Regions from separate parts of the Exiguobacterium sp. RIT452 genome, predicted to be linked through region 2. Evidence: riboswitches for the same ligand, from Rfam matches in the RefSeq annotation. Region 2 holds a riboswitch; each other region holds the start of a gene.

Region 1 (10,778 bases), on a different contig from region 2:
ACGACGATGCGGGAGAGTCATTTTTTCGAGATGAAACCGATCGATTTACGGTTCGATGAGGTCGATTTGACGGAGAGTCAATGGGTGGAGACTGCGTTGCAGGGACTTGATCTGCGGCACGCCGACCTGTCCGGTCTGACAATCGACCCGCGGTTTCTGCCGGGGGCGATCGTCACGGAAAGTCAGGCGATTACGTTCGCACGATTACTGGGACTCGTCATTCCAAGCCACGACTAAAAAAACGAAGTCCACTTTCCGGGATCAGACCGGAATGGTGGACTTCGTTTTTATTTTAGAAGGAAATCGTTTCGCCGTCATCCGGAATGAGGAAATGAGCGGACAGATGATGGGCAGCCAGGAAATCAGCAATCATGTCACGGCGCAGCAAACAATGATTGACGGATTCGAGGTGTGAGACGATGATCGTCGCCTCAGCGGCGGCTTGATGAACAGCGAGTAAATCGCGCTGGGACATCGTAATCGGTTCACCGGTCAGGAATTGAGCGGCACCACTGTTGACGACGATGATGTCAGGCGCATACTGTTCGATGGCGGTTTCGACCTCATCACACCAAATCGTATCGCCGGTGATATAGAGTGTCGGCTCGTCGGGGTGCGTCAAGACGATGCCGGAGACCGTTCCCATCCGTTGACCGATTTCACCGACCCCGTGTTGCCCTGATGTGTGAGAGACGCGGATGTCGCCAAGCGTCAATCCATTCTCAAACGACGAGACGTTCGTGAATCCGGCTTCGCGGATCGTCGCTGCGTCCGCCTCGTTTTGAGCGTAAAGCGGAATCTGTTTTGGCAAAAGCTCCTTCGCCGCTTCATCAAAGTGGTCGGCATGCAGATGCGTCACGAAAATCGCATCGGGATCAAGTAACGTTGAGACGTCGACCGGTAAGTCGACGAGCGGATTCGGGACGGCGTTTGGCGTTTGACCAAACGGCGGTAAGGTTCCTTTTTCGCCGAGAAACGGATCGATTAAAAATACTTGGTTGGCATAGGTGACGACGAGTGTGGCGTTACGGATTTGTTGAATGTCCATGGGCAGTCTTCCTTTCCTGTCTGGGAATGCTTCACTGTTCGTTCATTTCCCATTCGGAAGCCGGACTAATCATATCTGATCGTCAATCGTCTTCGGAAGCAGCTTTTCCATCGCCAGAACATCGACATAGTATCCGTTGAGCATGCCTTGCTCCTTAAACGTCCCGACGATCCGGAATCCGGACCGGATGTAGAGTTTTTGACCCAGCTTATTAAACGGGAAGGTAAACAGGATTAATTTATGGAATCCGTGCGTAATCGCGTGTTCCTCGATGATCCGTAAGAGCTGTCGTCCGATGCCTTGACCGCGGTGGGTTCTTGTGATGTAGACAGACAGTTCACCGACGGATTGATAGACCGGACGCGGATTGTAGGGATCAAGCGAGATGAAGCCAAGAATCGTCGTCCCTTCATACGCGACGAAACCGGCGTAACGTGTCGTCCGTTCCTGATACCAGTCTTTCATGAAGGACAGGTCCTTGGTATCCGTTTCAAGCGTCGCGATCCGGTCTTCGATTCCTTCGTTATAGATGGCGAGGATATGCGGTAAGTCAGCTTCCTGGACGGGTCGAATCATCATGAACGTGTCCTCCTGTTCGAGAGTCTTTTCTTCATTATATAGGAGGAAACGAAAACAAGCGGCATGTTTGTAGGATAGGAATTGCAAAAAAACAGACTGCCGGGCTTGAAGCCGCGGAGCAGTCTGTCCTGAGAAATCCTTTTTAGTTGGTCGTCTCGAGTGCGTCTTTTTCATAAATCGGCACCCAGCCGTCCGTCGTCACGAAAATCCGTACGGCAACGACTTGACGGTCGTCCTGGAGCGTGAAGTAATGGCGAGTGTTGACCGGGACGGAAATCAAATCGCCCGGGTTCAGCTCGATGTTGTAATAACCGACTTCGTCATCCTGGATTGCGAAGACGCCATGACCGCTGACGATGAAACGGACTTCATCATCCGTATGGTGATGTTCCTTCTGGAAGTTGACGAGCAACTCGTCCAAGTTTGGTGTCGCATCCGACAACGAAATGATATCTGCCGTCTGATAGCCGCGGCGTTCTGACACATCCGTGATTTCAGCTTGGAACGTATCGAGAATCGTTTGTTTGTCTTGATCCGTCAATGTATAGTTTTCAACCAGCTCCGCCGGCAGTTTCGAGACGTCCCATTGTTCGTAGAGTACACCGCGTGAGGTAAGGAATGAAGACACCTCGTTTTGATCCGTATACCGTTCGTTTGTCTGTTGGAAAAGTACTGTTGCCATTGTAAATTCCTCCTTTTTAATGAATCGCCTGTCGGCACGTTTGTAGTTTTAAGGTGTAACTGAACAAAAACTCGAATGCTTCCAACTGTTTTTTGGCTTCAAAGGCAGTCGGTGCCCAGACGGTGATGCCATGATTACGAATCAGGACGGCGCCGCTCTCGGCATGAACATGCGCTGCAAAGGCAGCGGCAAGTGTCGGAATGTCGGCATGGTTCGGGATGATCGGTACACGGACTTCCGCATCTTCTTCCCAACGGCCGAGTGCCTTGATGATTTCCTGACCGGCAAACCGAATCTCGCCTTGGTCGCCGTACAGTTCCGAAATGACATTATTGTCGACCGTATGGACGTGAAGGGAACAGCCGGCAGTCGTCCGGTTGAAGACCTCGACGTGGAGCAACGTTTCAGCAGAGGGACGCCCCGTCTGTTCGCCGATCAGTTGACCGGACGCGTCGACATGGACGAAGTCGTCCGGTGTATCCTGCCGTTTGTCCTTCCCGCTTGCCGTCACGAGAAATTCAGTCGGTTGATCGGCTGTCCGGATGGCGAGATTGCCGCTTGTGCCTGGGAACCAGTCGCGTGCTGCAAGTTCCTGTTTGACGGCCCGTAATTCTTCATATCGTTTTAAGAAGGTCATGTGTACACCACCTTTGTCTGGAGATGATTCAAGATGTCATGAAAGTTTTCGAACGGCGTATACGGGATGCCGTGCTGTTCACACAGCGTGATCAGATAATCCCGTGCATAAACGTGATCCGCCTGCTTAGCCAGTTCAAAATCTGTTACGGAGTCGCCAATCGCGATGATCGTGTCACCGTCCTGCTTCAGCTTCCGGGCGATCGAGGTTTTGCAACAGCCGCATTGATTTGTACAGGCCGCGTCGCAGGCATGCGGCCATTCGATTCGAACCGTCTCCTGGCTGAAGTCACTGCCGTTGCAATAAACCGCTTCGTCCGTCAGTACATCCGCAAGAATCGGCTGGACAAAAAAGTCGATCCCGCCGCTGACGATGGAAAAGTCAATCTCGTTCGATTTGGCAAAGGCGAGCAAGGTGTCGAAGCCGGGACGGATGACCGCCCGTTTCATCAAGAAATCAATGTAGTCCTGTTTTTGACTGGACGGAAGCAGCTGAAACATCTGTCCGACGCCGGACTGGATCGAGAGTGACCGGTCGAGCACACCTCGTTTTAACGGGTCAAATTTTTCCGACGGAGCGAACTCCTGCATCAAGGCGATGATATTATCGTGCTCCGTTACCGTGCCGTCAAAGTCACATAAAATCCGGATCGTCATTTCGTGATCCCCCAAGCATCGAGGGCGACACGTAATTCCTCGTGCCGGTGGGCGGCACTTGTCAGTGATTCGCCGGCCAGTGCTGCGTCGAGTGCCTGGCGGAAAGCGATGACTCCGGCCGCAGCACCTTGCGGATGACCGTGGACACCGCCACCGGCATTGATGACGGAATCGACGCCGAAATCACGAACAAGCTGGGCGACGAGACCCGGGTGGATTCCGGCGGACGGGACCGGGAGAATCGTTTTGGTCTCACCGATTCGGGTCGCTTCGACGGCAATTCCGCGGGCCAAGTCTTTGGCGAGGGCGACATTCCCGTACGGCGACGGGAACAGTGTCAAGTCGGCACCGGCAATCCGCGGCAACGTTCCGAGCAGGACCGGGGCGGCAATCCCGTACTCGGGACTGGCGATCAAGGCACCGCTCAACGCCGGATGATTAAAGATCGGGACCGGGATTTCCGGATCGGCTGCCAGTTCCCGCAAGACATCGAGCCCGTATGTAAACGTGTTGAGCAGGAGTGCCGTCGCTCCGGATTCAACCAGTCGTTTCGCCTGTTCTTTCAAGCGGAAGACCGGACCACTCAACGTAATCGCATAGAGGGCCCGTTTACCGGTCCGTTCATAGTGCACATCGAGGACTTCCCGTCCGATCCGCGCCCGGTCGAGTGCGGGTGTCAGCGGATTGTCGTATAAGATCTCGTCATCCTTGACGAGATCAATCCCGCCGGCAAGCTGGGCTTCGAGTTGTTCCCGTAAAAAAACGAGGTCCCGTCCGATGACGCCTTTGAAGATGCTCATCAACAGGGGGCGGTCATGGACTTGGATCAATTGGCGGACGCCCTCGATGCCGAATTTAGCACCGGGAAAATCCGGTGTGAACGAAGCGGGAAGCTGGAGATCCGTCAGTTTGATTTGACCGTCGAGCGACAGCTTGCCGAAGACGGTCGTCAAAATCGCCGAAAAGTCCCGTGAGACGTTGTGTTCCGGATAACGGATCGTGACATACCCTTTTCCGTCGTGTTCTTCCGTATGGACGACTTGTCCTTTGAAGGATTCAAGCTGTTGTTGTTCCAAATGATTCAAATCGGTCCATGAGCCGACCGTCAGACCGAGGGCGATTTGCTCTGCCCGTTTTGGTAACTGATCGGTCACGCCGAGTTGGTAAGTTGCGGTAATGTACGCCATGATCGTCGTCTCTCCCTTGTTAAAAAATACAAAAATGGTCCCTCGTCAATGACAAGAGACCATGAAAAATTGCGCGTGGACTCTTATCTGTCAGCGTGTTAGCTGCAAGAATTAGCACCGTGCCAAGTGGTCGGTTGCTGCGACATCGTAGGGCTCGTCCCTCCGTCTGCTCTTGATAAGAATTGGATGAAATTGTGAAATCTAATTGCAATTTTTACATGAGATGCCGGACTTGTCAAACTATATTTTGAAAATTTATTTTTTTGAAAATACTCCTTCTATAGATGTCTCCGTTTTGAGCGGATTGCACTAAAATTTGGAATTGACAGAGGGTGGTCGGCGCACGTAGTATTCAAATCAACATCAAACCACACGACAACTACATATGACTCTTATCGTGAGTTGGCAGAGGGAATTGGCCCGAAGACGCCGCAGCAACCGACCATCCGGCACGGTGCTACATCCAACAGACATTCGTCTGAGAGATAAGAGGACGGAGTATTCTACTGCGCCTCTTTTCTTTGACGAAAAGGGGCGTTTTTTCGTGTGATCATCAAGGGGGAAATCAGAATGGGATATCAAGCATTTACAGTACAGGACGCCATCGAACGGGTCCGGACACTCGGTCTGATCGGCAACGAACCGGTGACGGCAGAAGAAATCGGTGACGGCAATTTAAACCTGGTCTTTCGGATTCATGCGGGGGACCAGCACCTGATTTTAAAACAAGCGTTACCGTATGCGAAGGTCGTCGGTGAAAGCTGGCCGCTGTCGCTCGAACGGGCATGGATCGAACAGTCCGCGTTAAAAGAATTCGCGAAAGTCGCGATTCCGTTTGTCCCGCGTGTGTATCATGCCAGCAAAGAAGAAGCCTTCACGGTGATGGAAGACTTGTCTCATCTGACAATCGTCCGGGCTGGATTGCTTGCGGGAGAAAAGTATCCGTTGCTCGCGGAACACATCGGTTCGTATTTGGCCCGGACGCTGTTTTATACGTCGGATTTTGCCCTCGGACCGGTCGCGAAAAAACAGATCGCCCGTCAGTACTACAATCCGGATCTGTGCGACATCACGGAGAAACTGATTTTCACGGACCCGTTTTATGATGCGGAAACGAATACGATTGAAGCAGGACTGGAAGCGGAAGTCGACCGGATCTGGAACGACGCGGAGCTGAAACGGGAAGTCGCAAAGCTCGAAGCCCTGTTCATCACGAAAGGTGATGCCTTGCTGCACGGCGACTTACATACAGGCAGCATCTTCGCCTCGGCGGAAGAAACCAAGGTCATCGATCCGGAGTTCGCGTTTTACGGTCCGTTTGGGTTTGATGTCGGTCAGTTCATCGCCCATCTGTTTTTTGCCGCTTATCCGGACTATGACCGGTTGCGCGAGGAACGGATCAAGGACATCGATACGTTTTGGCTGACGTTTGCGTCGACGTTCAAGGCGTTGTGGGAGCGGGAAGCGGTGGAGCCGTTCCGTTCAGCGGACGGTCTCGTTGAGGATGTCCTCAGTACGATTTTACAAGATGCGCTTGGGTTTGCCGGATGCGAGTTGATTCGCCGGACGATCGGACTGGCACCGGTCGCGGACTTGGAACAGATTACCGATCCGACCGTTCGTCTCGAACGAAAACGTCATGCGTTACGCCTCGGTACTGCGTTGATCAAACGCCGGACGGAATGCAAGACGTTTACGGATCTGCGGAACTTTGATGTAACGGAGGAACTCAGCCGATGAGTCAATTCGTTCAGAGCATCATCTATGAAAACGGAACAGTGACGATCTTGGACCAAACCCGTCTCCCGGAAGAAGAACGGTATGAAGTCATTCACGATTTGGCGCAGGCGATTGAAGCGATTAAACAACTGCGTGTCCGGGGGGCGCCGGCAATCAGTTTATTCGGCGGTTTCGTCCTCGTGCAGGAAGCGTTTCGGACAACAGGATCGCTTGACGAAGTGAAACAGGAACTGCTGACGGTGTCGGCCCAATTACTGGCCACCCGGCCGACCGCCGTCAATTTGCGGAACGTGCTCGACGAACTGAATCAGCTCATCGTTTCGGCCACGACGCTTGCAGAACTGCCGAAACGTCTGGAACAAAAAGCGGTGGCGCTTTATGAAGCGGATGCCAAGACGTCACGGCAAATCGGCGTGCATGCCTTGGAGTTGTTTCAGGCCAATGACCGGGTGTTGACGATTTGTAATGCCGGATCGATTGCGACAGCGGCTTACGGGACGGCACTGGCCCCGTTTTATCTCGCCAAGGAGCAAGGCATCCCGTTATCCGTCTATGCGTCGGAAACACGGCCTTTGTTGCAGGGTGCGCGTTTGACGACATGGGAGTTGCAACGGGCAGGGATTGACGTCACCTTGATCACGGACAATATGGTCGCGCATACGATCAAGGAAAAACAGATCACCGCCATCATCGTTGGAGCGGACCGGATTACCCGAAACGGCGATACGGCCAATAAAATCGGGACGTTCCAGCTGGCGTTACTCGCACGTGCCTTCGGAATTCCATTTTACGTCGCCGCACCGCTGTCGACGTTTGACTTAACGAGTTTATCAGGCGACGAGATTGAGATCGAAGAACGGGCAGCGACGGAAGTGACGCAGTTTGCCGGACAGGTGACGGCGCCTGCGGGTGTACCGGTCTTTAATCCGGCGTTTGACGTGACACCGCACGAACTCATCACTGCCATCATCACGGAACTGGGCGTCATCGAACGACCGAGTGTGGAAACGATCGAACAGACGGTAGGACAACAGACCATTTAAACAGACAGGGGAGATCCAGATGAAAAAATTAGCATTTGCTGTACTTGCACCGGCGGTCTTGCTGGCTGCTTGCGCCAATAGTGAAGCGACACCGACGAAAAAAATCAGCGGTGTCCCGGAAAGTGTCCAAGGAGACGTCAAGATTGCCGTCATCCGCAATCTCGCATCCGACGATCATACGAAACAATTTTTGGACGGTGCCCGGTCAGAAGGGGAAGCGCTTGGTTTTAAGGTCAACACGTTCATCTCCGAAGGCAATGACGTCAAGTTCAAGGAACTGGTGGCACAAGCCGTTCAGCAGGATTATGACGGACTGATCATCTCGCACGGAAAAGAAGATTATGCCTACGACATGATCAAACCGGCAATCGACAAAGGGATTAAAGTCGTGACGTTTGATACGGTGACGAAGAAAAAAGACCAGACGTTAAAAGGCATCACAGAGACCTTCCAAGATGATCACAAACTGGCGCAACTTTCACTCGATGAAGTGACAAAAGTGAAGGACGACAAGCCGGTCCGGGTCATTAAATTATGGTTTGGTCCGGGATTTGCACCGCTGGACCGTCGTCAGGAAATCTATAAGACGTACGAAGCCGATGGCAAAATCAAGACGCTTGAAACGGTTGGACCAACGAACTTCCAGGATGTCCAAGGCGATATTGCGACGAAGATGAACGCGATTCTCGCCAAATATCCGAAAGGAAGCATCGATGCCGTCTGGGGAGCGTGGGATGAAGTCGCCAAGGGCGCCTATAAATCCTTAAAAGATAACAAACGTCAGGAAATCCCGTTGATTTCAATCGATGTCTCGAACCAAGACATTAACTTGATGCGTGAGAAAGGAAGCAACTGGGTGTCAACGAGTGCCGTCGATCCCCACTTGATCGGACAGACGGACATGCGTCTGCTGGCGAAAAAACTGGCCGGCGAAAAAACACCGGACAGCTTTGACCTGGATGCTAAATTAGTCGAGCAAAAGGCACTCAAAGCAGATACGACGATGTACAATCTCGATACGATCATCAAAGGCTGGAGCACGTCCGAGAAATTCAACGAACCTTGGATGGAAAAACTGCGGAAAGCGAATGCTTCGAAATGACACAGTCCGATGTGACCAACCGGCTCGAGATGCGCGGGATCTCAATTGAATTCCCGGGTGTCAAAGCGCTGGATGAGGTGAATTTTTCCGTGCGCCGCGGGGAAATTCATGCGCTCGTCGGAGCGAACGGAGCCGGTAAGTCGACGCTGATGAAAGTATTGGCGGGAGCGCATACTTCGTACGACGGGACGATTTCGTTTGAAGGCGTGCCGTTGACGATTGATTCGCCGCGTGCCGCCAAACGAGCGGGGATTGAAATCGTCTACCAAGAGGTCGATACGGCACTGATTTCGTACTTGACGGTCGCAGAAAACATTTGTCTCGATTTGTTGACGAACGGACAGCTCAAAGGGGTCATCCGGCAACGCCGTTTTGAACAGATTGCACTGGAGGCGCTCGGGAAACTCCAGTCTTCCATCGATGTCCGGCAACGGGTCAGTGAACTGCGTCTTGCCGACAAGCAGTTGGTTTTGATCGCCCGGGCACTCGTCCAAGACAGCCGTTTTTTAATCCTGGATGAACCGACGGCTCCACTCAGTCAGCGGGAGACGGAGCACCTGTTTCGGGTCATCAAGGAACTGGCGACACGTGAACAACTGGGCGTGATTTTCATCTCACACCGCCTTCAGGAGTTGTTTACGATCTGTGAGTCGATTTCCGTCATGCGTGACGGGAAACTGGTCGCCCGCCAAGCACTGGTCGGGCAAACGAAAGAGACGATCGTGGAACAGATGCTCGGAAGACGTTTGCAACAGACGGACCGGCAAACAAGACCCGTTGGACAAGCGTTGCTCGAACTTGATCAAGTATCGGTCACGGGACAGCTGGATCAGCTGTCCTTGACGGTCCATGCAGGTGAAGTAATTGGAATTGCCGGACTTGTCGGAGCGGGAAAAACCGAGCTCTGTAAGACGATTTTTGGGGTAATTCCGACTGCGGCAGGACAGATTCGAGTAGCCGGCGAACCGGCAAACATCCGGTCGCCGCACGAGGCCGTCAGCCGCGGGATTGGTCTGGTTCCGGAAGAACGGCGGAAAGAAGGTATCCTTGTCGCGGATCCGATTTACCAAAACATGACGGCGGCGAGTCTCAAACAATTCGTCAATCGGTTCGGTTGGGTCCAGACCGGTCAGGAACGGACTGCCGCCAAGGACATCATCAAACGATTGGCGATTAAATCAACGGATGAAACGCAACGCGTGGCGGGACTTTCGGGCGGGAATCAACAGAAGGTCGCGATCGGTAAGTGGCTCCTCGCCGACGCATCGGTCCTGCTGCTCGACGAACCGACGAAAGGCGTCGATGTCGGGGCGAAACGGGAAATCTTCCACGTGATTCATCAGCTGGCTGAACAGCAAAAAGGGATTCTGTATGCTTCCAGTGAATTCGATGAATTGCTGACGGTGACGGATCGGATTTATGTCATGTATGACGGCAAAATCGTGTTCGAGACCAAGACCTCGGAGACGACGGAAGAGCAATTACTGTTATACGCGACAGGGGGGACAACGTCATGAACGAAGTATTGCACGAACCAAGCACGGAACAGGAACGAAAAACGGACCGGCAACCGGCCGGTAAACGAATATTACGCTTTTTGAATGATTGGGGGATCGTCCTCGCAATCCTCGCACTCATCTTCTTTTTTGCCGTAACGGCACCAAGCTTTTTACAAAGCGCGAACCTGATCAACATTTTGCGCAGCATCTCGATCGTGACGATCATTGCGATCGGTTTGACCGTTTCGCTGACCGTCAACGGTTTTGATCTGTCGGTCGGTTCAACCGCGACATTTGCCAGTTCGCTCGTCGTATCATTTTTTGTCTGGTACAGCCTCCCGCTTGGCTTGTCGATTGGCTTGGCGATTTTGATTGCCTTAAGCGTTGCGCTGGTGAACGTGCTGTTGATCGTTAAATTCAAGATTCCCGACTTATTTGCGACACTCGCGACGATGTTCATTTTTGAAGGGGTAGCGATGACGTATACCGGCGGTGGATCGATCAGTGCCGGGATGCCGCGGCTCGACGGGACACCGACGGTCGGGATGATTCCGGAAGGATTTTTGACAATCAGTCAGGCGCCGTGGATCATTTTCATCATGTTG
Region 2 (10,778 bases):
TTGAAACGGCGGAAGATTGGGAGTTGTTGCTTGAGGAAATCCGGGGAATCGATGAATGGGTTCAATTGTCGCGTTACTATACACCACGTGTGCATCCGAAAGAGGTGCTTCAACCGACGAAAGAAGAGCAGCCGACGTCACCCGGTCCGCTGACAGAACTGCCAAAATCGGACGAACCGATCGTCGAACAACGGTATGCGTATACATTTGTCCGGGAATTAAAAGGCGGATCGTTGCAGGAATGGCCGAACAGCCATATCTCGGAAAAGGAAATCCGCCAATGGAATCTCGAGCACGGCATGGAAGTCCGCGTCCAGATTATCCATCAAGACCACCGGCGGACGTCACTGGAAGTACTCGCCGTCGTCGCAACCGATCAAATGAAGACGCTGGAGCAACGAATCGTCTTTGAAAAATGTATCGTCAAAAATCACGGTATCATCGAGTCGACGGTCAACGGTCCGTTGAAGGATGAGACGGGAAAACCGTTTTACTACGCTACTCCGGTCGAAGATATGCGATTCTTTCAATTGAAGGAAGGACAACTTGTCGACTTGGTCATGTGGAAAGGTCATCCGGAAACACTGACGATTGCCTGGAAGTATGCTTTCCAATATGAAGAACCGATTGTTCAACCGTTCGATCCGTCAACAGAATCTAAACCGACAGACGCGACGGCAGAAATAGCCGTGACAATCGTTTCAAAAAAATCGACCGGGCGATATGCCAAGCAGATAAAGCGAAAACCGACCGTGAAAAAGGTCCGGCAACCACGCCGGATTCGCCAAAAGAAACAACAACCGATTACACCGCTCGTCACGACGTCGCTGCCGGGACAACCCATCGATTACGTCGACAAGGAGCCGCTTGAGTTTGCAGCATTTAAAGGAATGCGGCTCGTCATCGTCGGAAACGAACAGCAGGCACCGGTCTACCGGACATTTTTTGCTGAGACCGGAATCGAGCTGATTCATTTAGCAGGGGATGCCCAGTCGGCGAAGAAAATTGCCTGTCTCGCGCAAAAGACGGATGCCATCGTCGTTATCACAAGTCGTGTTTCGCATGCGGCGTCAGCCCATGTCATCGCACAAGCCAAAAAACATGCTATCCCATTTGCGATGGAACGTCTCGATGGTCGGCGTTCGCTGTATACGGCTTGCCAACGTCAACTCGAAAAAGCACGCCTGCACAAGCTAAAAACAGGAAAATCCTGAAAATAACTGAAACTCCTTACTGCTTAAGCCGTAAATAGGAGTAGAACTTATTTTAAGGAGGATCTTTATGATTAAAGAATTAAAACTATCGGCACGTGAGTCACTTAACGGTCGCTGGGTCTTCATGGCACTCATGTTTTTACTGTTTCTCATCATTCAAGGGATTCCAGCAACGTTTTCTTCTGATCCGAACGAAGACTTTCAGTTCATCGATTTGATTGGATTTGTGTTGAATATCCTGTTCCTGCCGCTTGCGATCGGTTGGGCATGGCTTGCGCTGTCTGTCGCCCGTAAAGAAGAGGCAAAAATTGTCGATTTATTCGAGCCGTATAAGCTGTTCTTGAAAGCAGTTGGTCTGTCGCTTGTTCAAGGTATTCTTCTTGGATTGTGGTTCTTGCTGTTGATCGTTCCGGGAATCATCAAGTCATTTTCGTATATGCTGACTTATTACATTTTACGTGACGAGCCGTCAATCGGTATTTTGGATGCCATTACGCGTTCACGCCAAATGATGGATGGTCACAAGATGGAAGCCTTTATGCTTGTCCTCTCCTTTATTGGTTGGTTCCTGCTCGGTTTGATTACGATTGGAATTGCCTTCCTCTGGGTCGGACCTTACTTCAGCGTCACCCTCGCCAAGTTTTATGACCGCATCCGCGGTGAAGAAGCACCTGTCGAAGAGTCGACATTTGTTGCCCCATATTAAGACAAGGAGGATGAGAGCCCAGCTCTCGTCCTTTTTTGATACTGTTTTTAATTCCGATTGGAAAACAAGGTTTAGTGGTTGCTTTACTCTGCTAAAAAGTGTACGATAATTCCAATAATTCTTATCAAGAGAAGTCGAGGGAATGGCCCGAAGACACTTCAGCAACCCCGCATCATAAGCGGAAGGTGCTACTTCCTAAAGGGATCAACCCCTTTACAGATAAGAGCAGACACGATTAATCCGTCGCTCTTTTCGATTTTCGAGAAGAGCGATTTTTTTAATAAGGGGGACATAACGGATGGAGTATGGATTTTGGTTACCGATTTTTGGAGGGTGGTTACGAAACGTCGAGGACGAACAGATGCCGGCGACGTTCGATTATGCCAAGCAGGTGGCGCAAACAGCAGAACAAATCGGATTTTCGACGACGCTGATTGCGGAATTGAACTTAAATGATATCAAAGGGCTGGAAGCACCAAGTCTTGAAGCCTGGACGACAGCAGCGGCGATTGCTGCGACGACGGAACGGCTGGAAATCATGACAGCTGTCCGTCCGGGGTTCCATAACCCGGCGACGACCGCGAAGATGGCAGCAAACATCGATCAACTCAGCAACGGACGCTTTACACTGAACGTCGTCTCTGCCTGGTGGGAAGAAGAAGCGCGGCAATACAACGGGATCTTCACGGCGCATGACGAACGGTATGCGCGGACGGAAGAGTTTGTCACAATCATGAAAGGATTATGGGCAGACGCTTCACCGTACAGCTTCGACGGGAACTACTATACGCTCGAGAAGACACAACTGCATCCGAAGCCGGTTCAACGACCGGGCATCAAGTTGTACGCAGGCGGGGAAAGTGAAGCCGGCAAACAAACCATCGTCAATCATTGTGATGCCTATGTCATGCACGGCGGAACGGTGGAAGAAGTATCCGTCAAGATTGAGGATATGAAGGCGCGTCGACAAGCGACCGGGCAACCGCCGCTTGAAAGTTTTGGACTGGCTGCGTATATCATCTGCCGCGATACGGAAGAAGAGGCTGTTCAAGAGTGGCAGCGGATCACGGACGTCAAGGAAGACGGTGCCGGGTACGTCGGGTACGACGATTTCGTCAGCAAATCGCAACTCGAACAACAGGTGAAACGGAACGATTATTCGGTCTCCAACCGTGGACTCCGTCCTGATTTGATTGGAACACCAGAACAGATTGCCGAACGGATTCTTGCGTTTGAGCAGGTGGGTGTCTCCTTATTATTACTTCAATTCTCACCACAACTTGAAGAGATGGAACGCTTCGCGCGCGACGTCATGCCGCTTGTCGAAGAAAAACGAAAGGTAGGTCAAACCAAATGACAAAAATTCATATCTTACACGAAAACCAGGAATGGACGGACCATTTAATTAAACGACTCGAAGAACTGGAGTTGCCGTATGAACAGTGGCATCTCGATGAAGGACAGGTCCCGCTTGATGAAATCCCGCCAGAAGGCGTCTTCTACAGCCGGATGAGTGCGTCTTCGCATACGCGCGGGCACCGCTACGCGCCGGAACTGACGGAAGGGGTGCTCGCATGGCTCGAGGAACACGACCGGACCGTCTTCAACGGAACACGTGCGTTGCGACTGGAAGTCAGTAAAATCAATCAATATACGGCTCTTCGAAAAGCCGGTATCCGTGTTCCGAAAACGACGGCTGCCGTCGGACGTGATCAGATTGCTGAAGCGGCGAAAAACATCGGGGTGTCGTCGTTCATCACGAAACACAATCGTGCCGGAAAAGGACTCGGTGTCCAGTTGTTCCATTCGATTGAAGCACTTGAAACGTATCTCGATGGCCCGACCTTTGATGAGCCGGTCGACGGCATCACCCTGATCCAAGAGTATATCCAAGCGCCTGAACCGTATATCACGCGTTGTGAATTCGTCGGCGGAAAATTCGTTTACGCCGTACAAGTTGATACATCAGAAGGCTTTGAACTGTGCCCGGCGGATGCGTGTGTGATTGATGACTTGTTCTGCCCGGTCGGGGAAGAAGCACCACAAACTCCGATGAAGTTTAAAGTCGTTGATGGATTCGATGATCCGATCATCCAGCAATACGAAGCCTTCCTGCAAGCGAATCAGATTGCTGTCGCCGGGATTGAATTCATCAAGGATGCGGACGGAACGATCTATACGTATGATGTCAACACGAATACGAACTACAACTCGGATGCGGAAGCGGCCGCCGGTAAGTTCGGGATGCTGGAGCTCGCGAAGTTCCTTGGGAATGCGTTGGAACGTCAAACGGTAAAGTAAATCGTGATTGCCGATTAAAATAAGCCAAATACCCTGTCTGTGTGTAGTCTGAAGTTAGAACTGCACACATCAGGGTATTTTTTAGTAAGGGAGGTGTTCGGATGGTGACATGGCACGAAGAAAAAGTCCTCGACGTTCCAATCGAGCAGGCTTGGCATTTATTTGATCACGATCGGTTGCAACGGTTAATTCCGGGTGTCGTCCAGCACGAAGTGATTGAACGCAAACCGGGTGTCGTCGGTTCGACGTATCGGCAAACGTACATGCAGGGGAACCGGTTAGAGACGTACATCGTGACGGATCTTGCGTATACAAGCGAACCGGACTTTAAGCAAAACACGATTGGCTTTACTCTTGCTAAAATCTTTCAACTCGAGATGACGTTTACACTGAAACGGCTCGACGAAACGAGCTGTCAGCTGATTTATACCGGCAAAAACGAAGGCGCCAACTTTGTCGGCCGGAGCCTGTTGTCACTCGGAGGTGAACGGGAGACGGAAAAAATCGTGCAAGGATTACTCCGTCGTGTGGAAGAAGAGGCCAGTCAACTGCGTGCGTGATTCAAAAGCGGTTTGCAAGCAATCATCTTCCTAAAGGAGTCTCGTGCAACATAGGAGTCTAAAAAAACAGAAAGAGAGAGGCGGACTTTGAAGTCCACCTCTCTCTTTCGTCTGAAGCTGATTTTTTGAATCAGCCCCTTGTGTTGTCTCAACGGTGAGAATATGATTTTTGACCTGTCGGCAGACCGGATAGGTAACCGACACCGCCTGTTTTTTGGATACCGATGCCATCTTGCATCGCTTGCTCCAGTTTTTTTGAATCGACGGCTGTGATTTGTTTACCATCCAATCCTTCACCCGGATGCTGATAGTTACTGAGCAAGTAACTGTAACCACCGACGTGATCGAGCGATCGGAGTCCTGTCGCTTCAGCACCGACCGGGACGGAAAGAATCCGTGAGAGCTTCTTCGTCTTCAGGTTATAGGCCCAGACGAAATTGTTGGTGTGGAGCGAGCTGTCTTCACCGATGAAGAGCGTTTTTGATGCGGCCGAATATGCCAGATTATCCGGATTAGCGACGAGGTTCGGATTCGCCGTATTGCCGTACGCGTCCGGTTTTGCTAAATCTTCTCCGATGACAAGTGCCTGCATGTTAGTCGGGACATAACGACTGTCGATGCCTTTGGCACGACCGAGATCGATTTCAAAAGTGGCACCGGATTCCCGTTTTTCAAGCTGGATGTCGTCTTGGACGGCACCTTCTTGTTTTTCTGTACTGCCGGAGACATAAGACAGGGCGATGTACGCTTTCTTATCTTCTTCATTGACCGTGATGCCTTCCATCTTGTTGAACTCAGACGTGGCACCGAGCATCGCACCATAACGGCGGGATTCAAGGAAGGCCGCTTCCTTCTCTTTGCCTGATTTAAGCTTCAGATACTCGACCTTTTTGCTGGCAGCTGTCTTAACCGCTTTAAATCCAGGTGTGGGTGCATCAGCTGTCTCAAAGATGTCACTAAACTTCGTTCCTTTGTCGATTAAACGTTTGACTTCTTTATCGGATGCATGCCCGAGCTTGATCCATTCAAGATCCCCGGCTCCACCGTCCGTTGCTTGGGTCTGTTTGAATTTTGCGGCATAGAGCGTTCCTTTTGAGAAGTCTTTCTTTTTATCCGCGACATACATGAACATCATCGTATTGTTCCCGTCATCACCGAAGATGGCTGTCTTCTGATCCGGGAGGATTTGCATCATTTCGTGTGAGAAGCGTCCGGTACTGTAATGTTTGACGACCGATGATTTCCCTTTACGGTCCACCGAGATTTCCGGTGTGAAGCCGTAGAAATAAGGATTGGCTTTCGCTTTCGTTCCGAAGTAACGTTCGGCGAAAGCGTTGACTTCTTTGAAAGCAGAGGAAGCCGGATCCGACTCAAAGGCACGGGCGTCCGGTTCGTATTCTTCCGAACCGAGGTGTGTGCCCCATGGTGTCGTTGAGCCGTTGCATGGTGTCCACAGACCGTTGACGTTTTTGAAGTCGATTTTACTTGCCTTCTTGACGGCCAATTTTCCTGTTTTTTTATCTTGAACCACTTCTGTCAAAGTCATCGAGGCAGGAAGTCCCTTGACCTCATTTCCGGCGTTATCAATCGAGTCGTATTCGAAGTGTGAGACCATGTATTTTTTGCCGTGGACTTCAAGCAGACTATTGGAGTCGGGTGCGTCAGAGACGAATGCTTCCGGTTTATCCGGTACACTCCGATCGATGATTGGATCGCCGTTGACGTCAATCGGTGTTCCGGCAGCGATCCTATCGCCTTTATTCTCAACAATCTTATCTTGTGATAAGAACAATTGGTTGTAGTCGAGCGGTTTGATTTCCGTCTTGCCGTTTTGATAAGTCACTTTAACCTTAGCTTCCGTATATGTTTTGACCATTTGATTAATGGTGCTTGGTGCATCCATCGATAGAAATTCAACCTTTTTGATGTCACGCGTTGCATACGCATCAGCAGATGTTGGAATCAGACCAGACGACAGAACAGCTGCAGATAAACCGACGATCAGTGTACGTTTCATGATGATTTCCCCCAAGTTGTTTGTTATCTTGCTACTTCCTCATTTAATCAATTGATTGTGAAGGATGTGTAAACATAACAGAACAGTTCTATTTCACTTGGTTAATCTTTTATTAACAAAAGGGGTGGGATATTTTCTTCAGAGCCCTTAAAATTTTTGAGATCTGTACATCTTCCTCCAGTTCAACGAGAGAACACCACTTCACTTCCGACAAGATTTGTTTTTCTGTTGACCGTTCCGGATCACGTCCGAGAACCGGTTTGGATGCATCAAGCCGCTCGACCAAAAAGCAAACCTCCTGTCCGGATGGCGTGTGATTCGTATAGAGGCGGTGACGGATAGAGACTCGGAGATTTACCTCCTCTTGGACTTCCCGGATGACCGCTTGTTCGAAGGATTCATGTTCCTCGAGACCCCCTCCGGGTAATGTCCAGAAACTTCGATCGTTTGTCTCAAGACGAACCATTAAAATCCGACCGTTCTCGATTAAGGCTGCACAGGCACGATGGCGCAACATTTTTCCTCCTCTGATGGATATGATGTCTTCAGTCTACAAAAAAGAGACCTCATCCGCTAGGACAGGTCTCTTGTTTCATTACTTAGTTCGTCGCATACAACGTTGATAATTGTTGTTGGACAGAGTCATTGTTGAGGTATTCATCATACGTCGTTTCTTTGTCGACGATACCGTTTGGCGTCAATTCGATGATCCGGTTTGCGATTGTTTCAACAAACTGATGGTCATGCGAGCTGAAGAGCATTGCGCCTTTATAAGCGATCAAGCCATCGTTGAGGGCTGTGATCGATTCAAGATCCAAGTGATTCGTCGGATCGTCGAGAACAAGCACGTTTGAGCCGCTGAGCATCGCTTTTGATAACATACAACGGACTTTCTCTCCCCCGGATAAAACAGACGCTTTTTTCATGACTTCTTCGCCTGAGAAGAGCATCCGACCGAGGAAACCACGGAGGAACGTGTCGCTCTCATCGGCTGGCGAATACTGACGTAACCAGTCGAGGATTGTTTTGTCCGATCCTTCGAAGAAGGCCGAGTTATCTTTTGGCAAGTACGATTGTGACGTCGTAACGCCCCATTTGAAAGTCCCGCTGTCTGCTTCGATTTCACCCATGAGGATTTTAAAGAGTGTCGTGATGGCAATGTCATTTTGGCTGATAAAGACGACTTTATCCGTTTTGTTTAATGAGAAACGAACATTATCCAGTACTTTGACGCCATCGATTGTCTTCGAAATGCCATCGACAATCAACAGATCGTTTCCGATTTCACGTTCCGGTGTGAAGCCGACGAACGGATAACGGCGTGAAGACGGACGGATGTCGTCGAGTGTGATCTTATCAAGCAATTTCTTCCGTGATGTCGCTTGTTTCGCTTTTGAGGCGTTCGAGCTGAAACGGGCGATAAAGGCTTGAAGTTCTTTAATTTTCTCTTCTTTTTTCTTGTTTTGGTCGCCGGCCATACGTGAAGCGAGCTGACTTGACTCATACCAGAAATCATAGTTTCCGATGTAGAGTTGGATTTTTCCGTAGTCGAGATCGGCCATGTGCGTACAGACGTTGTTGAGGAAGTGACGGTCGTGGGAAATGACGATGACCGTGTTCTCAAATCCGATCAAGAATTCTTCGAGCCATTTAACGGCTTTCAAGTCAAGACCATTGGTCGGCTCATCGAGTAACAGGATATCCGGCTTACCGAACAAAGCTTGTGCAAGCAAGACTTTGACCTTTTCGCCACCCGTCAATTCAGCCATTGTTTTCGTATGCAGGTTTTCTTTGATTCCGAGACCTTGTAAAAGCATCGCCGCTTCCGACTCTGCTTCCCACCCGTTCATTTCCGCGAACTCACCTTCGAGTTCAGCGGCACGCATGCCGTCTTCATCCGAGAAGTTTTCTTTCATATAAATGGCATCTTTTTCTTTCATGACTTCATAAAGACGTTTATGTCCCATCATGACCGTTTCGATGACTTGGAACTCTTCGTATTCGTAATGGTTCTGACGCAAGACACCAAGACGTTCGCCCGGAGTGATGATGACGTCTCCTTGCTGCGCTTCGATATCGCCGGCAAGAATTTTAAGGAACGTTGATTTACCGGCACCGTTTGCACCGATGAGACCGTAGCAGTTACCTGGTGTGAACTTGATGTTGACGTCTTCGAATAATTTGCGGTCCGCAAAGCGGAGACCGACGTTTTGTACTGTAATCATATAGAGATGAACCCTCGTTTCTAGTGTGTGATGTGCTGTTACGAGTGTACCACAAAATGATACGCTTCGTTTCAAGGACAAAGTTCTTTACATCTTAGACCGGATTACGAAAATTAGCAACCATGCTTTTAATCAAAATGAAACATTTTCCAGTCTGAAGCGTAAGATGAAGTAAGGAGTTCACAAAGGAGGAGGACGGCATGGCAGCACTTTTCACATTATTATTTTTTGCACTCATCGTCTTGCTAGCCATTGAACTGTACAAGTACATCCAAGACAAAATTGATAAAGGGGATTCTAAATGAGAGAAATTAAACCAAAAAAACGCATCCGCCCATCGATGATCATTGCGGGGGTGATCGTCGTTGCCCTTCTTGCGATGACACCATTTATCGTCGAACAAATCGAACCGGGTCAAGTCGGTGTCGTCTATAAGCCATCGAGTGGTGTGCAAGATGAGACGTTGTCACAAGGCTGGCATATCGTTTCACCGATTACGCGCGTAACCGAGTATCCGATCCGGACACAGACAAAATCACTCGACAACATGACACTGGCGACAAAAGACGGGAAAAATATCGTCGTCGACTTTACGTACAGCTTTTCGGTATCACCTGATCAAGTGACGGAAGTCTTTAATAAATTTGGTCCGATTGAAATCGATGAGATTGCTGCGGGTTATTTAAAGCAACGTCTCTATGATGCCTCGCGTGAGCAAATTTCAAAAGTCACGGTCCTTGAGCTATTCGGAGAACAGTCCGGAAATGTCTCGACAAGCATTCAGACACAGTTCGCCCAGGATGTGAAAAAGATTGGGTTCATCATCGAAGACGTCGCACTCGGAGCACCGAAACCAGATGCGAAGACGCAGGAAGCCATCGATGCACGGGTCAAGGCCTCACAAGAATTAGATAAAAAGAAAACAGACCTGGCAATCGCAAAAGCGGAAGCAGAACGGTTGCGGGTAGAAGCAAAAGGTGCGGCAGATGCCCGGTTGATTGAAGCACAAGGACTCGCCAAAGCCCAAAAAGAATTACAGAAGACGTTGACGGAAGAGATGATCCAGTACGAAGCCGTCAAAAAATGGGACGGAAAATCACCACTTGTCAGCGGATCAGGCAGCATGGTGCAATTACCAATTCCAGACCAACAAACAACAACAGAAGAAAAGTAAGGGAAATATACGTCTTTCGATGGAAAGGCGTATTTTTCTTGCTGAAATTTTAATTCAAACTGTAATTCTGGAAAAGTAAAATAAAGTAAAAAAATGAGCGGTTGATACTTAAAATCATATTTCAAGAAAAAAATCTCTAAAGTACATTTTTGAAATACCCATTAATTGGTTTATTTACCTGTTTTAAAGGAAATTACCGATAATATGAGTAGGTCTAATGAAATAGGTCAATGGGAGGGAAAGAGATGCATGTATAAAAATCGTTCTCCGAATCTCATCATAATCATGATTTTGCTCTATTCGCTCGTGATGCCGGTTGACACTAGTCGGGCAATCACAAACCAGACTGAATCAGAAGAACCGTTAACGGTTGAAATTTGTAAAAAATTATTAGAAGAAATGGAAATCGAGACGAACTCGCTCGATGATCCGATTCTTTTAGAAAAAAAGAAAGCGTGCGAAACCTTAATCGAACCAACGGAACCGGAGGTAACAAACGAAGAAGAGGAAACGTCAACGCCCGACACGGAATCTCCGGAAGAACCAAATGAAACCGAAGTAACCTTACCACCTGATTCAAA
Region 3 (10,778 bases), on a different contig from region 2:
TCACTCGATGGGTCAATACGTGCAAGAAGGACGCCGTGACCTGTTTGAGACGGTCATTAAAGTCGGACAAGCGCGTCATGCCTTGACGATTGAAAAAGATGCACAGGACTTGGACGGTTTGAACTTCCTTGAAGGGAAATCGATTCAATTCGTTAATGATAAGGCAGCTGAAGGAACGTTACTTGCCCATACAGATGGACAAGTGCCGAACTTAACGGTTGAGTTACCAGAAATGACGCCGTACCATCTTGGATTCTTGTTCTACTTCTTCGAAAAAGCGTGTGCGATGAGCGGTTACCTGCTCGGCGTGAACCCGTTTGACCAACCGGGAGTAGAAGCCTACAAGAAAAACATGTTCGCTTTACTGGGTAAACCAGGATTTGAAGCGGAAAAAGCAGAGCTCGAAGCTCGCTTGAAATAAGCATCTTGACATCTCTCGGATTCGAGAGATGTCTTTTTTTGTCATTCTGACAAATTCCTACGCACTTTCACTTTTAGAATGCTTTCGAAACAGGTAAAGTGAAGAGAGAAGAAGAAATGAGGTGCACGCACGTGATTACGTTTTTAGATTATTACCAAAATCGGGTTGAACTGAGTTTTGAGGACCATCCCTTCTCGATTCATCCGCTTCATGTCTGGGTCATTGCCGTGTACGAAGGGAAATGGTTGCTGACACATCATAAACAGCGCGGGTATGAGTTTCCGGGGGGGAAAGTCGAGCCCGGAGAGACAGCTGAGGAAGCGGCGTACCGAGAAGTGATGGAGGAGACCGGGGGACGGATTGAACGTCTCCAATACATTGGACAATACCGTGTTGAAGGACGGGGAGACACCATCATCAAAAACATTTATTTTGCCGAAATTAAGTCCCTTGTCCCGCATCTTGCAGTGGATGAAACAGACGGTGCTTACTTGCTGGACGACATCCCACCTCGTCTTGATACGAACCGTCAATACAGCTTCATGATGAAGGACCGCGTCCTTCCGGAGACATTGCGTGTACTCGCCGAACGCCGATTGGTTTGAATTACCGCGGCAGGGACCGTTCCGGACGTTTCGGATTTTTTATGAGACATCTGACGGCGAACAGGTCGGTGCGTACGTCATCCTGCCGGTCCGTGCCAACGGTCAGGGATTGTTGTACTTGCGTGGTGGGACACGGAACATCGGAATGGTCCGACCGACGCGTCTGATGCAGTTTGCTCAAGCCGGCTACTTGGTCATGGCTCCCTTTTACCGGGGAAACCTGGGGGGGACGGGCAAAGAAGATTTTGGTCACCACGATATTCGCGACGCGATTTCGGCATTTGACTGGTTGGATGAACGAGTGGACCGGACGTCGGTCTTTGGTTTTTCCCGGGGTGGACAGATGGCGTTACTGCTTGCGCATCATCGTCCCGTCACCCGGACCGTTTCCTGGGCCGGGGTGACAAACCTTGTCTGGACGTATGAAGAGCAGCAGACGATGCGGAAGATGTTGCGACGCTTCACGGGTGGGTTGCCGGATCAACAAAAAGAAGCTTATCAAGTTCGTTCTCCGCTCTATTTTCCGCCGCAAGGCGATGTCTTGTTGATTCACGGCTTGTACGATCAAAATGTCCGATTGCGTCATGCGACGAATTACGCCGCCCGTTATCCAAAGCAGACGCATTTAAAAGTGTATCAATATGCCCATCAATTCCCGATTCGCCAAAAATTCGAAGTGACGGATGACGTCATCAACTGGATGATGACGTGACGGAATTTAATGTTGTCATCACCTCAATGCGTATCATTGGGGTGATTTTTTTCTTTAGATATTTGCAACATTGATATCTTTTAAAAAACTGATTTTTTAAGATAAATGGATATTTGATATACTGGAACATATAAAATTAGCCTGACTAACGGATCGAGAAGGGGAACATGAGATGGAAATCTTACTTGCACGACAACCAATCGTTGACCGGTTCGGTTCGATTGATGCTTTTGAATTACTCTATCGTTCAGTCGATGCACCGGCTGTTTTTGACGGCGACTTAGCGACGATGGACGTGTTGACCAACACGCTTGTCCATCTCGGCGTAGACCGTGTGGCAGAAGGAAAACGGTTGTTCATTAACTTTACGGGAGACTTGTTGCAGTCGGAGTTAATCGATCACTTGGATCCAACCCGTTTTGTGATTGAGGTCTTGGAGACCGTTCACATTGACAGCGCGATGTTACACACGCTGAAAAAATGGAAAGAAGCAGGATTCATGCTGGCACTCGATGATTTTGTCACAGATCTTCTGCGACATCATGGTGCTGAATTATTTGATTTGATTGATTTGATCAAAATCGATATCGAAGCCATCAATCCACGAGAACAAAGTGCCATTCTGCATATCCTGAAACGAAATTATCCCCACATGCGTTTTCTGGCGGAGCGGGTGGAAACCCATGAAGATCATACACGAAGCCTTGAAATGGGATACGACTGGTTTCAAGGGTATTTTTATGCCAAACCGATGTTGATGAAAGGAAAGGCCGTCCCACCGCAATTACCGGTCTTGCTGAAGATGTTGAAATGGCTCGAAACAGATGAGTATTATGATGAGATCATCGATGAGATTGAAAGAAACCCATACATCAGTGTCCAAGTCCTCCAATTGATCAATTCTCCCGGAATCGGTTTACGGAATACAGTCAGCTCGGTCCGGCAAGCGATCTCTTTGTTAGGCTTCTCCCAACTGAAGAGCTGGATTTCACTAATTGTTTTACGCGAGATGAAACTCGCCAGTCCGTATAAGTGGTCGGATGAATTATTGCGTTCGTCTTTACACTGTGCCAAGTTATGTGAGCTGTTTGCGACGGAAACAAAAACGTTAAAAGCAGAAAGTGCCTACATGATCGGATTACTTTCGCATATTGATGCCCTGTTGTCGGTTGATATCGATGAAATCATCGACCAACTGCCGATTGAGCCTGCATTAAAACATGTCTTGCAAGGAGAGGACCACCCGTTTCGGGATTGTCTGTTGCTTGCAATCAGTGCAGATCGCGGCGAATTCGAACGGTTTGAGCTGCTCAGTAACCGGTTTGGTATTTCCAAACGACGTGCCTATGAGTTGCTGAAAGAAAGCCAAGAATGGTTGGCTCAAAAAGAACTCCATCTGCAAGACAAAACGGATTCGATTGTTTGAAGACAAAAAAGTTGAGCCCCTCAAGCAGAGGCTCAACTTTTTTATTTTGGAGACGGCTTAAACACGAGGACCGGCTGATTTAATCGCATCGGTCGCACTGACAAAGCGGGTAAAGTTTTGTTTGAATTTATGGGCGAGTGCTGTTGCTTGTTCTGTATAAACAGCCGGATCCGCCCAAACTTTAACAGGATTCAGCAAGTCGCTCGGAACACCTGGTACTTCGATTGGCATATGCAATCCGAACACCGGATGTTCTTCTGTCGGGATGTCGGCAAGCAGACCGTTGACGGCAGCGTTGACCATCGTGCGCGTATAGGCCAGTTTCATGCGGCTGCCTGTTCCGTAAGCACCGCCGGTCCAACCGGTGTTGACAAGGTAAACCGTCACGCCGTGACGATCGATCAGTTCACCGAGCATCGTCGCATATTTTTCAGGAATCAACGGCAGGAACGGTGAGCCGAAGCATGTCGAGAACGTCGCTTCCGGTTCCGTGACACCGCGTTCTGTCCCAGCCAGTTTCGACGTATAGCCGGACAAGAAGTGATACATCGCTTGCTCTTTCGTCAGTTTACTGATCGGAGGCAACACACCGTATGCATCAGCCGTCAAGAAAACGATCGTTTTCGGATGACCGGCACGTGACGGGATGGCAATGTTGTCAATTGCTGTGATCGGATAAGCCGCGCGAGTGTTTTCCGTTTTCGACGTATCATCGTAGTCCGGAGTCCGGGTGTCATCGAGGACAACATTTTCAAGGACGGTGCCAAAACGAATCGCATCAAAGATTTGTGGTTCTTTTTCACGCGACAAGTTCACCGTCTTCGCATAGCAGCCGCCTTCGATATTAAAGACACCGTCATGAGACCAGCCGTGCTCATCGTCCCCGATCAATTGACGGCTGTCGTCTGCCGATAAGGTGGTCTTACCAGTACCGGAGAGTCCGAAGAATAAGGCGACGTCTCCTTCGTGTCCGACGTTGGCGGAACAGTGCATCGATAACACATCTTGTTGCGGCAACAGATAGTTCATGACCGAGAAAATCGATTTCTTGATTTCTCCCGCATATTCCGTTCCGCCGATCAAAACAATACGATGTTCGAATGACATGGCGATGAACGTTTCCGAATTAGTGCCGTCAACAAGCGGATCGGCTTTGAAATGTGGTGCGTAGACGACCGTAAATGGTTCAAAGGCCGCAACCGTAGGATATTCACGTAAGAATAATTGTTTCGCAAACAGATTATGCCAAGCGTACTCTGTCACGACGCGTACCGGGAGGGTGAAATGTGTATCGGCACCAGCAGCTGCCTCTGTGTAGTAGAGTTGATCTGCTTCGTTCATATAACGAAGAACTTTTTGTAACAGTTGTTCGAATTTGTCCGACTCCATCGGCTGATTCACATGGCCCCAATCGATATGTGTCTCACATGATTGATCACGGACGATGAACTTGTCTTTCGGTGAACGACCTGTAAATTTCCCCGTTTCTACAGACAAAGCACCATTTTCTGCAAGAACTCCTTCGTTGTTGCGAATCGCATGTTCGACTAGTTCGGCAACAGATAGTTGTTTGAACACATGCTCCTTCTTGAGTAGTTCTTCGATATTCAGGACCGTCATCGGCATCCTGACCCCACCTTTCCCCTACGTTGGTTTTGGCTCTACAATTAGTATGACACATTCATTATATATGACATACTAAAGATAGAGCAATCATTTTTCATGCGCTGATTTCTATTTATCTGGAAACGCTTTCAGCATAAACAGTTTAACATCTCTTTCAAAATTTTTCGACTAGAAATTAAAACGTTGCTTGACAGAGTGGGCACAAGTTTATATCATGTAATTCGTAACGGATACTCTTATTCTGAGCAGGTGGAGGGAACAAGGCCCGAAGAAACCCGGCAACCGTCTTATATTAGTTTCATCATTAATATAGGAAAAGGTGCTCTCCTGAAGCGAAGTAAACACTTCGAACGATAAGAGGGTAAAGGAAGAACGCACAACCTTTCCCTGACCATTTTTGGACATGGAAAGGTTTTTTTCATTTTACCGTCCCACTCAACTAGGGGAAATGAGTACACCGTCAAATTCTTTTTTGGGAGGGTCAAACATGACAAACCTTAATCGCCGACTATTTACGTCGGAATCAGTAACTGAAGGTCACCCGGATAAAATCTGTGACCAGATTTCGGATTCAATTTTGGATGCGATTCTTGCAGCGGATCCAAACGCACGTGTTGCGGCAGAAACTTCTGTCACGACAGGACTTGTTTTAGTTGCAGGAGAAATTACGACATCGACTTACGTGGATATCCCGAAAGTTGTTCGTGAGACAATTCGCGAAATCGGCTATACACGCGCTAAATACGGTTTCGATGCAGACACATGTGCTGTATTGACTTCGATCGATGAGCAGTCAGCAGACATCGCTCTTGGTGTCGACCAGGCGCTTGAAGCACGCGAAGGAAACATGTCAGATGAAGAAATCGATGCAATCGGAGCAGGAGACCAAGGTCTGATGTTCGGTTACGCAACGAAAGAAACACCTGAACTGATGCCACTTCCGATTTCACTTTCACACAAACTTGCCCGTCGTCTTGCAGAAGTCCGCAAGACAGGACAACTCGATTACCTCCGTCCGGATGGTAAAACGCAAGTTACGGTTGAATACAACGAGAACAATGAACCTGTTCGCGTCGATACAATCGTCATCTCAACACAACATGCAGAAGAAGTAACGCTTGAGCAAATTCAAGCTGATCTGAAAGAACACGTCATCGCTCCGGTCATCCCGACGGAATACATTGACGCTGAAACAAAATTCTTCATCAACCCGACTGGCCGTTTCGTCATCGGTGGACCACAAGGTGATGCTGGATTAACAGGTCGTAAAATCATCGTTGATACGTATGGCGGTTACGCACGCCACGGCGGTGGTGCATTCTCTGGTAAAGATCCAACCAAAGTAGACCGTTCTGCTGCCTACGCAGCACGTTACGTCGCGAAAAACCTTGTCGCATCTGGTCTTGCGGAAAAAGCGGAAGTTCAGCTTGCTTACGCAATCGGTGTTGCGCACCCGGTTTCAATCGCTGTCGATACGTTTGGAACAGGTAAGCTTCCAGAAGCTCAACTGGTCGAATTGATTGCAGAAAACTTTGATCTTCGTCCTGCAGGCATCATCAAGATGCTTGATCTCCGCCGTCCGATTTACCGTCAGACAGCAGCATATGGTCACTTCGGTCGTACAGACATCGAATTGCCATGGGAGCAAACGGATAAAGCTGCTGCTCTTGAAGAGCAGGCAAAACGTTTCGCATAATCCTGAGTTCAGAAACTCCCTTTTGAAGGGTGTTTCTGAACTTTTTTTGTTTCTCCGGAACTTTGCAGGGAAACGACTGAAATTTCTAGAAAAGGGTAAAAGAAGATGAGTCTGTAAAAGGAAAAGGGGGATTTCGGTATGGAGATACGCGAAGCAGTTCCTGCTGATGCAGCACGCATTCATGATATTGCGCTCACGTCTTGGATGGATACGTACGAGGAAATCTATTCTGAGCGCTCGAAAGCCCATTTCGTTCAGGAAGCCTACCCGCAAGAAGAAGTCGTTCGGGCAATCCGGACAGCAGAAGAAGCGCGCGGAGAATATTTTAATGTAGGTCTGATCGATGGGGAGATTGTGGGATTCATTCATGCAATTGATGTCGACGGGACGTGGGAAATTGTCCGCCTCTATGTCCTGCCGAAATACCAACAGAACGGAATCGGGCGGCGGCTGATTCGAGAACTCGAGCGCCAAGGTGCTTCTCCCATCGAAGTGTACGTCGAATCACGTAATTATAAAGCCCGTCACTTTTTGACCTCGTTCGGCTTTAAAGAAGTCAGTGAAACGACGGAAGAAGTGTTTGGACAGGTGGAACCTGTGACGCGGCTGCAACGTATATATGAATAAGGGAAAAGAAATCCGACTTGAGGCGGTTTTGCTGAAGTCGGATTTGTTGCATACTAGATGGATATCTGATGAAGAGGTGAGCGTGTGGTAGAACAACCAACCGGAGTGATTGTCCTTGTATATCCACTCCAATTACGTGCCCGGCCGAGCGAAGCATTGATTCGCGTCTTGGAACGGGAATATGAAGTGCTTTTGGTCGATGCACCACGTCGTGTATCGTTTGAAGAACACCAACAATTATTAAAAGAAGCGTTACGGGAAGCCGGTAAACGAAAGCTTCCGATTCATATCATTGCCTGCAGCATGGGAGCACTCGTCGTGAACCGGCTGTTGCAGGAATACGAATTGCCGATCGCCAGTCTGTCATTCATCTCGCCATTGTTTGATTGGCACAATTCGAAACAGCTCGGCGGCGTCAAACAAGTATTTGCGAGTGCATTTGATCGTTTTCGCCCGGATGCACCGCTCGGGACGTTACCGTTTGGGCAAAACAATGAAGATGCGGTTCGTCTCGGTGAGTTGACGTATGCACAGTATCGCGAGATTGAAGAAGAGATCGTGTTGCATGATGAAGAGCGGAAAAAATTACCGCGTGTCCATCTCGCCTGTTTTTATGCGCCGGACGATCAGTTTGCCGATGTCAAGCTGACGCTCGAAGTGTGCCGGAAAATGGGAGGCGATCAGATTTATCTGCAGCGTCTTCACGGCTTCCCGCACTTTAGTTTCGAACGTTTGAACACACGGTTTGCCGAAAAATTACTGTTGTTCCTCAAACTCGTCGAAGAGTAAGAAGCCAATTCAAAAAGGAGGATGCCGTCGCCCGCGACGGTATCCTCCTTTTTTTAGTCGATGATTTGTTTTTTAAGCTTTTTTTCGATGGCGACGATGAAAGGCGGATTGTTTTGTTGATTTAAAAAGCGGTATTGTAAGACGGCATAATCTTGTTGGGACAGGAGCGAAACATAGTCGAGGACAGCGTCGCGTTCTTTACGTCCTTCGATATGTCCGTGATAAATCACGAGGACGATCATTCCTCCAGGCACAAGGACGGGCAGAAGGGCGCCGAGCGCCTCTAACGTCTCTTCCCCGGTCGTCGTAACTGATTTATCACTTCCCGGTAAGTAACCGAGATTAAAAACGCCGGCGCGGATCGGACGCTGTTCTTCGAACAGGCGTGCTCCGACATGGATGTGACTTTCGTGATACAAATCGACCCATTCCGAAACATGAGCTGCCTGCAACCGGCGTTTCGTCTCTTCAATCGCCTGCTCCTGAACATCAAAAGCGATGACCCGACCGCTTGGTCCGACTTGTTCGGCAAGGAAGTGTGTATCATGACCGTTCCCGGCGGTCATATCGACGACACAATCCCCTTCATGGATGACGGACTCCAGTAATTCTTTGGCGTAAGGTAATACTCGTGCAAGTGACATGGCATAAACTCCTCTTCCTGATAGCTGTTCTGTTTTTTCTAAGTACCCGCAAATCCGATCATTTAGTCAATTGTATCATTTTTCCGATTGTTCGTTTAAATCGAAGTTCCTTGACAGAGTACGATGCAATTTCGTAAAGTGGCAAGGTTGGAAACTATATTGGAGGAAACTGATCATGCCGAAATTACCTCGTGCGGTCTGGATTCTGGTATTGGCGATGGCGATCAATACAACAGGATCCTCTTTTTTATGGCCGTTTAATACATTATACATTCATGAATATTTAGGCGAATCGATGACAAAAGCGGGAATGGCGTTGTTCGTCAACTCGGCGCTTGCCATCGTCGGAAACTACATTGGAGGAAAAGCGTTTGACCGGCTCGGTGGTAAACGGACACTTGTCATCAGTGTCGTTGGTCTCGTTCTGGCTTCGGTCGGATTATGGATGTTCCACCAGACTTTCACCGGATACGTTCTGATGCTTGGATTGATTGGATTTGTCGGCGGGATGGTTTTCCCGACGATTTATGCGTTGACAGGTGTCATCTGGCCGGAAGGCGGAAGACGCGCCTTTAACGCGATTTATGTCGCCCAAAATGTCGGCGTTGCGCTTGGAACGGCAATCAGTGGACAGATTGCGGCGATTGACATTCAATTTATTTTCATCGCGAATCTTGTCTTGTACCTGCTGTTTGCGCTGGTGTTACTCGTTGGTCTGAACTGGATTCAAGTGAATTCGTTGAAACGCCAGACGACGACGTCAGGAGCCGAAGAACGTGAACCGTTATCGCGAGCTTCTGTCCGGACGATGCTGTACGTATCGATTGGTTACGCGTTGTTATGGTTCGTCTATGTCCAGTGGCAGGGAACATTTGCCGTCCATACGAAATCCCTTGGTGTTACGATTTCCGAGTATTCGATCCTCTGGACAATCAACGGAGCGTTGATTGTGTTTGCACAACCGTTGTTGACACCTGTCTTGCGGTGGTTTGGAGATGATTTGAAGCGTCAGTTGTTGACCGGGACCGGTATCTTCCTGCTGTCTTATTTGATTGTCCCGTTTGCCGGCGGCTTCAAGATGTTTTTAGTCGCCATGATTATCTTGACGATCGGGGAAATGTTCATCTGGCCGGCTGTTCCGGCAATGGCTGCACGCTTGGCACCGATCGGAAAAGAAGGGGAGTTCCAAGGATACGTCAATATCGCAGCATCGGCCGGACGGATGATCAGTCCGACCGTCGGTGGATTGATTTATGACGTCTCAGGAATGAATGCCGTCTTCTTGACGTTAATCGGACTGATTATCGTGGCCGGATTTACATTCATGCGGGCCGTTCCCAAAAAAGTACAACCATGAACAAAGGGAGGAAAAGTGTACGTTGCTTTTCCTCCCATTTTATTGCTCGAGAAAGCATAAAATGGATTAAATAGGGTAATTATTTTTTAAAAGGAAAAATTAATTAATTAACCAAATTAAAGGGAATGGTGTTTTGTCCGGCGTGTCACGTGTTGGAGGTGAAGAAGATGAGGCAGTGTATATTCATCGAAGATCAATCCACTTGGACGGCACTCATAAGAGGGAAGCCGCTCGATATTTTTTACAGTTATGAGTATGTCAAGTTGAACGCACGTTCTGAAGAATCGGCTGGTTTGATTTATTTCGAGGGGCAGTCGGGCGAATTGTTTTATCCTTTTTTAAAACGGCGAATCTTTGATACACCCTACTTTGACATCATCACACCTTACGGTTACGGAGGACCGGAAATTGTCGGGAAGTTGACGCCGCAGGAATTGGCACTGGCCAAAGGGTCATTTCGGCAATGGGCAAGACAACATCATGTCGTCTCGGAACTGATCCGGTTTAATCCGTTGACTAAAAACGAACAACAAGTTCCGGAATGGACGGAAAAAGAATTCATTCGACATACGACCAGCATCGATCTCCGCCCCTCTGTAGACGAAATCATACAGACCTTCCATAAAAAAAACCGGAGTATGATTCGCAAGTCCTTGGCGTCTGAACTGACGGTCCGCTGTGGAGCAAAAGAGGATTTACAGACATTCATTCAACTATATTATCAGACGATGGACCGAAAAGACGCTTCGCTACATTATTATTTTACGACAGACTACTTTGAACAATTGTTTCAGCCGACGGAACTTTGCCGGCCTGTCTTATTGATGGCCGAGTGGCAGGGACAGACAATAGGAGCGTACTTCATCTTATTAGGT

The links. Region 2 has a riboswitch for S-adenosylmethionine ahead of D3D03_RS09525 (LLM class flavin-dependent oxidoreductase). Riboswitches for the same ligand answer to the same signal wherever they lie in the genome.
Region 1: linked by a shared signal. The riboswitch ahead of mtnK (S-methyl-5-thioribose kinase) and the one ahead of D3D03_RS09525 (LLM class flavin-dependent oxidoreductase) in region 2 are both predicted to bind S-adenosylmethionine.
Region 3: linked by a shared signal. The riboswitch ahead of metK (methionine adenosyltransferase) and the one ahead of D3D03_RS09525 (LLM class flavin-dependent oxidoreductase) in region 2 are both predicted to bind S-adenosylmethionine.

What each region holds. Positions count from the first base shown of each region.
Region 1 covers NZ_QXJB01000007.1:11,715-22,492, reverse strand. Annotated here, with positions in the region: gene D3D03_RS13615 (pentapeptide repeat-containing protein) at 1-237, shown strand, start outside; gene D3D03_RS13610 (MBL fold metallo-hydrolase) at 293-1,048, opposite strand; gene D3D03_RS13605 (arsinothricin resistance N-acetyltransferase ArsN1 family A) at 1,118-1,627, opposite strand; gene D3D03_RS13600 (1,2-dihydroxy-3-keto-5-methylthiopentene dioxygenase) at 1,770-2,309, opposite strand; gene D3D03_RS13595 (methylthioribulose 1-phosphate dehydratase) at 2,326-2,946, opposite strand; gene D3D03_RS13590 (2-hydroxy-3-keto-5-methylthiopentenyl-1-phosphate phosphatase) at 2,943-3,602, opposite strand; gene D3D03_RS13585 (2,3-diketo-5-methylthiopentyl-1-phosphate enolase) at 3,599-4,789, opposite strand; SAM riboswitch class I at 4,870-4,971, opposite strand; SAM riboswitch class I at 5,179-5,281, shown strand; gene mtnK (S-methyl-5-thioribose kinase) at 5,360-6,529, shown strand; gene mtnA (S-methyl-5-thioribose-1-phosphate isomerase) at 6,526-7,572, shown strand; gene D3D03_RS13570 (sugar ABC transporter substrate-binding protein) at 7,592-8,674, shown strand; gene D3D03_RS13565 (sugar ABC transporter ATP-binding protein) at 8,671-10,191, shown strand; gene D3D03_RS13560 (ABC transporter permease) at 10,188-10,778, shown strand, end outside.
Region 2 covers NZ_QXJB01000003.1:106,660-117,437, forward strand. Annotated here, with positions in the region: gene D3D03_RS09515 (DUF2325 domain-containing protein) at 1-1,214, shown strand, start outside; gene D3D03_RS09520 (DUF975 family protein) at 1,282-1,920, shown strand; SAM riboswitch class I at 2,039-2,146, shown strand; gene D3D03_RS09525 (LLM class flavin-dependent oxidoreductase) at 2,219-3,277, shown strand; gene D3D03_RS09530 (ATP-grasp domain-containing protein) at 3,274-4,221, shown strand; gene D3D03_RS09535 (SRPBCC family protein) at 4,323-4,781, shown strand; gene D3D03_RS09540 (PhoX family protein) at 4,930-6,798, opposite strand; gene D3D03_RS09545 (NUDIX domain-containing protein) at 6,911-7,312, opposite strand; gene D3D03_RS09550 (ABC-F family ATP-binding cassette domain-containing protein) at 7,398-9,023, opposite strand; gene D3D03_RS09555 (prohibitin family protein) at 9,325-10,197, shown strand; gene D3D03_RS09560 (hypothetical protein) at 10,447-10,778, shown strand, end outside.
Region 3 covers NZ_QXJB01000002.1:602,275-613,052, reverse strand. Annotated here, with positions in the region: gene D3D03_RS08545 (glucose-6-phosphate isomerase) at 1-421, shown strand, start outside; gene ytkD (RNA deprotection pyrophosphohydrolase) at 553-1,026, shown strand; gene D3D03_RS08535 (alpha/beta hydrolase family protein) at 998-1,738, shown strand; gene D3D03_RS08530 (EAL and HDOD domain-containing protein) at 1,911-3,164, shown strand; gene pckA (phosphoenolpyruvate carboxykinase (ATP)) at 3,222-4,790, opposite strand; SAM riboswitch class I at 5,024-5,150, shown strand; gene metK (methionine adenosyltransferase) at 5,278-6,486, shown strand; gene D3D03_RS08515 (GNAT family N-acetyltransferase) at 6,625-7,113, shown strand; gene D3D03_RS08510 (alpha/beta fold hydrolase) at 7,198-7,902, shown strand; gene mnmM (tRNA 5-(aminomethyl)-2-thiouridylate-methyltransferase MnmM) at 7,956-8,546, opposite strand; gene D3D03_RS08500 (MDR family MFS transporter) at 8,722-9,903, shown strand; gene D3D03_RS08495 (peptidoglycan bridge formation glycyltransferase FemA/FemB family protein) at 10,071-10,778, shown strand, end outside.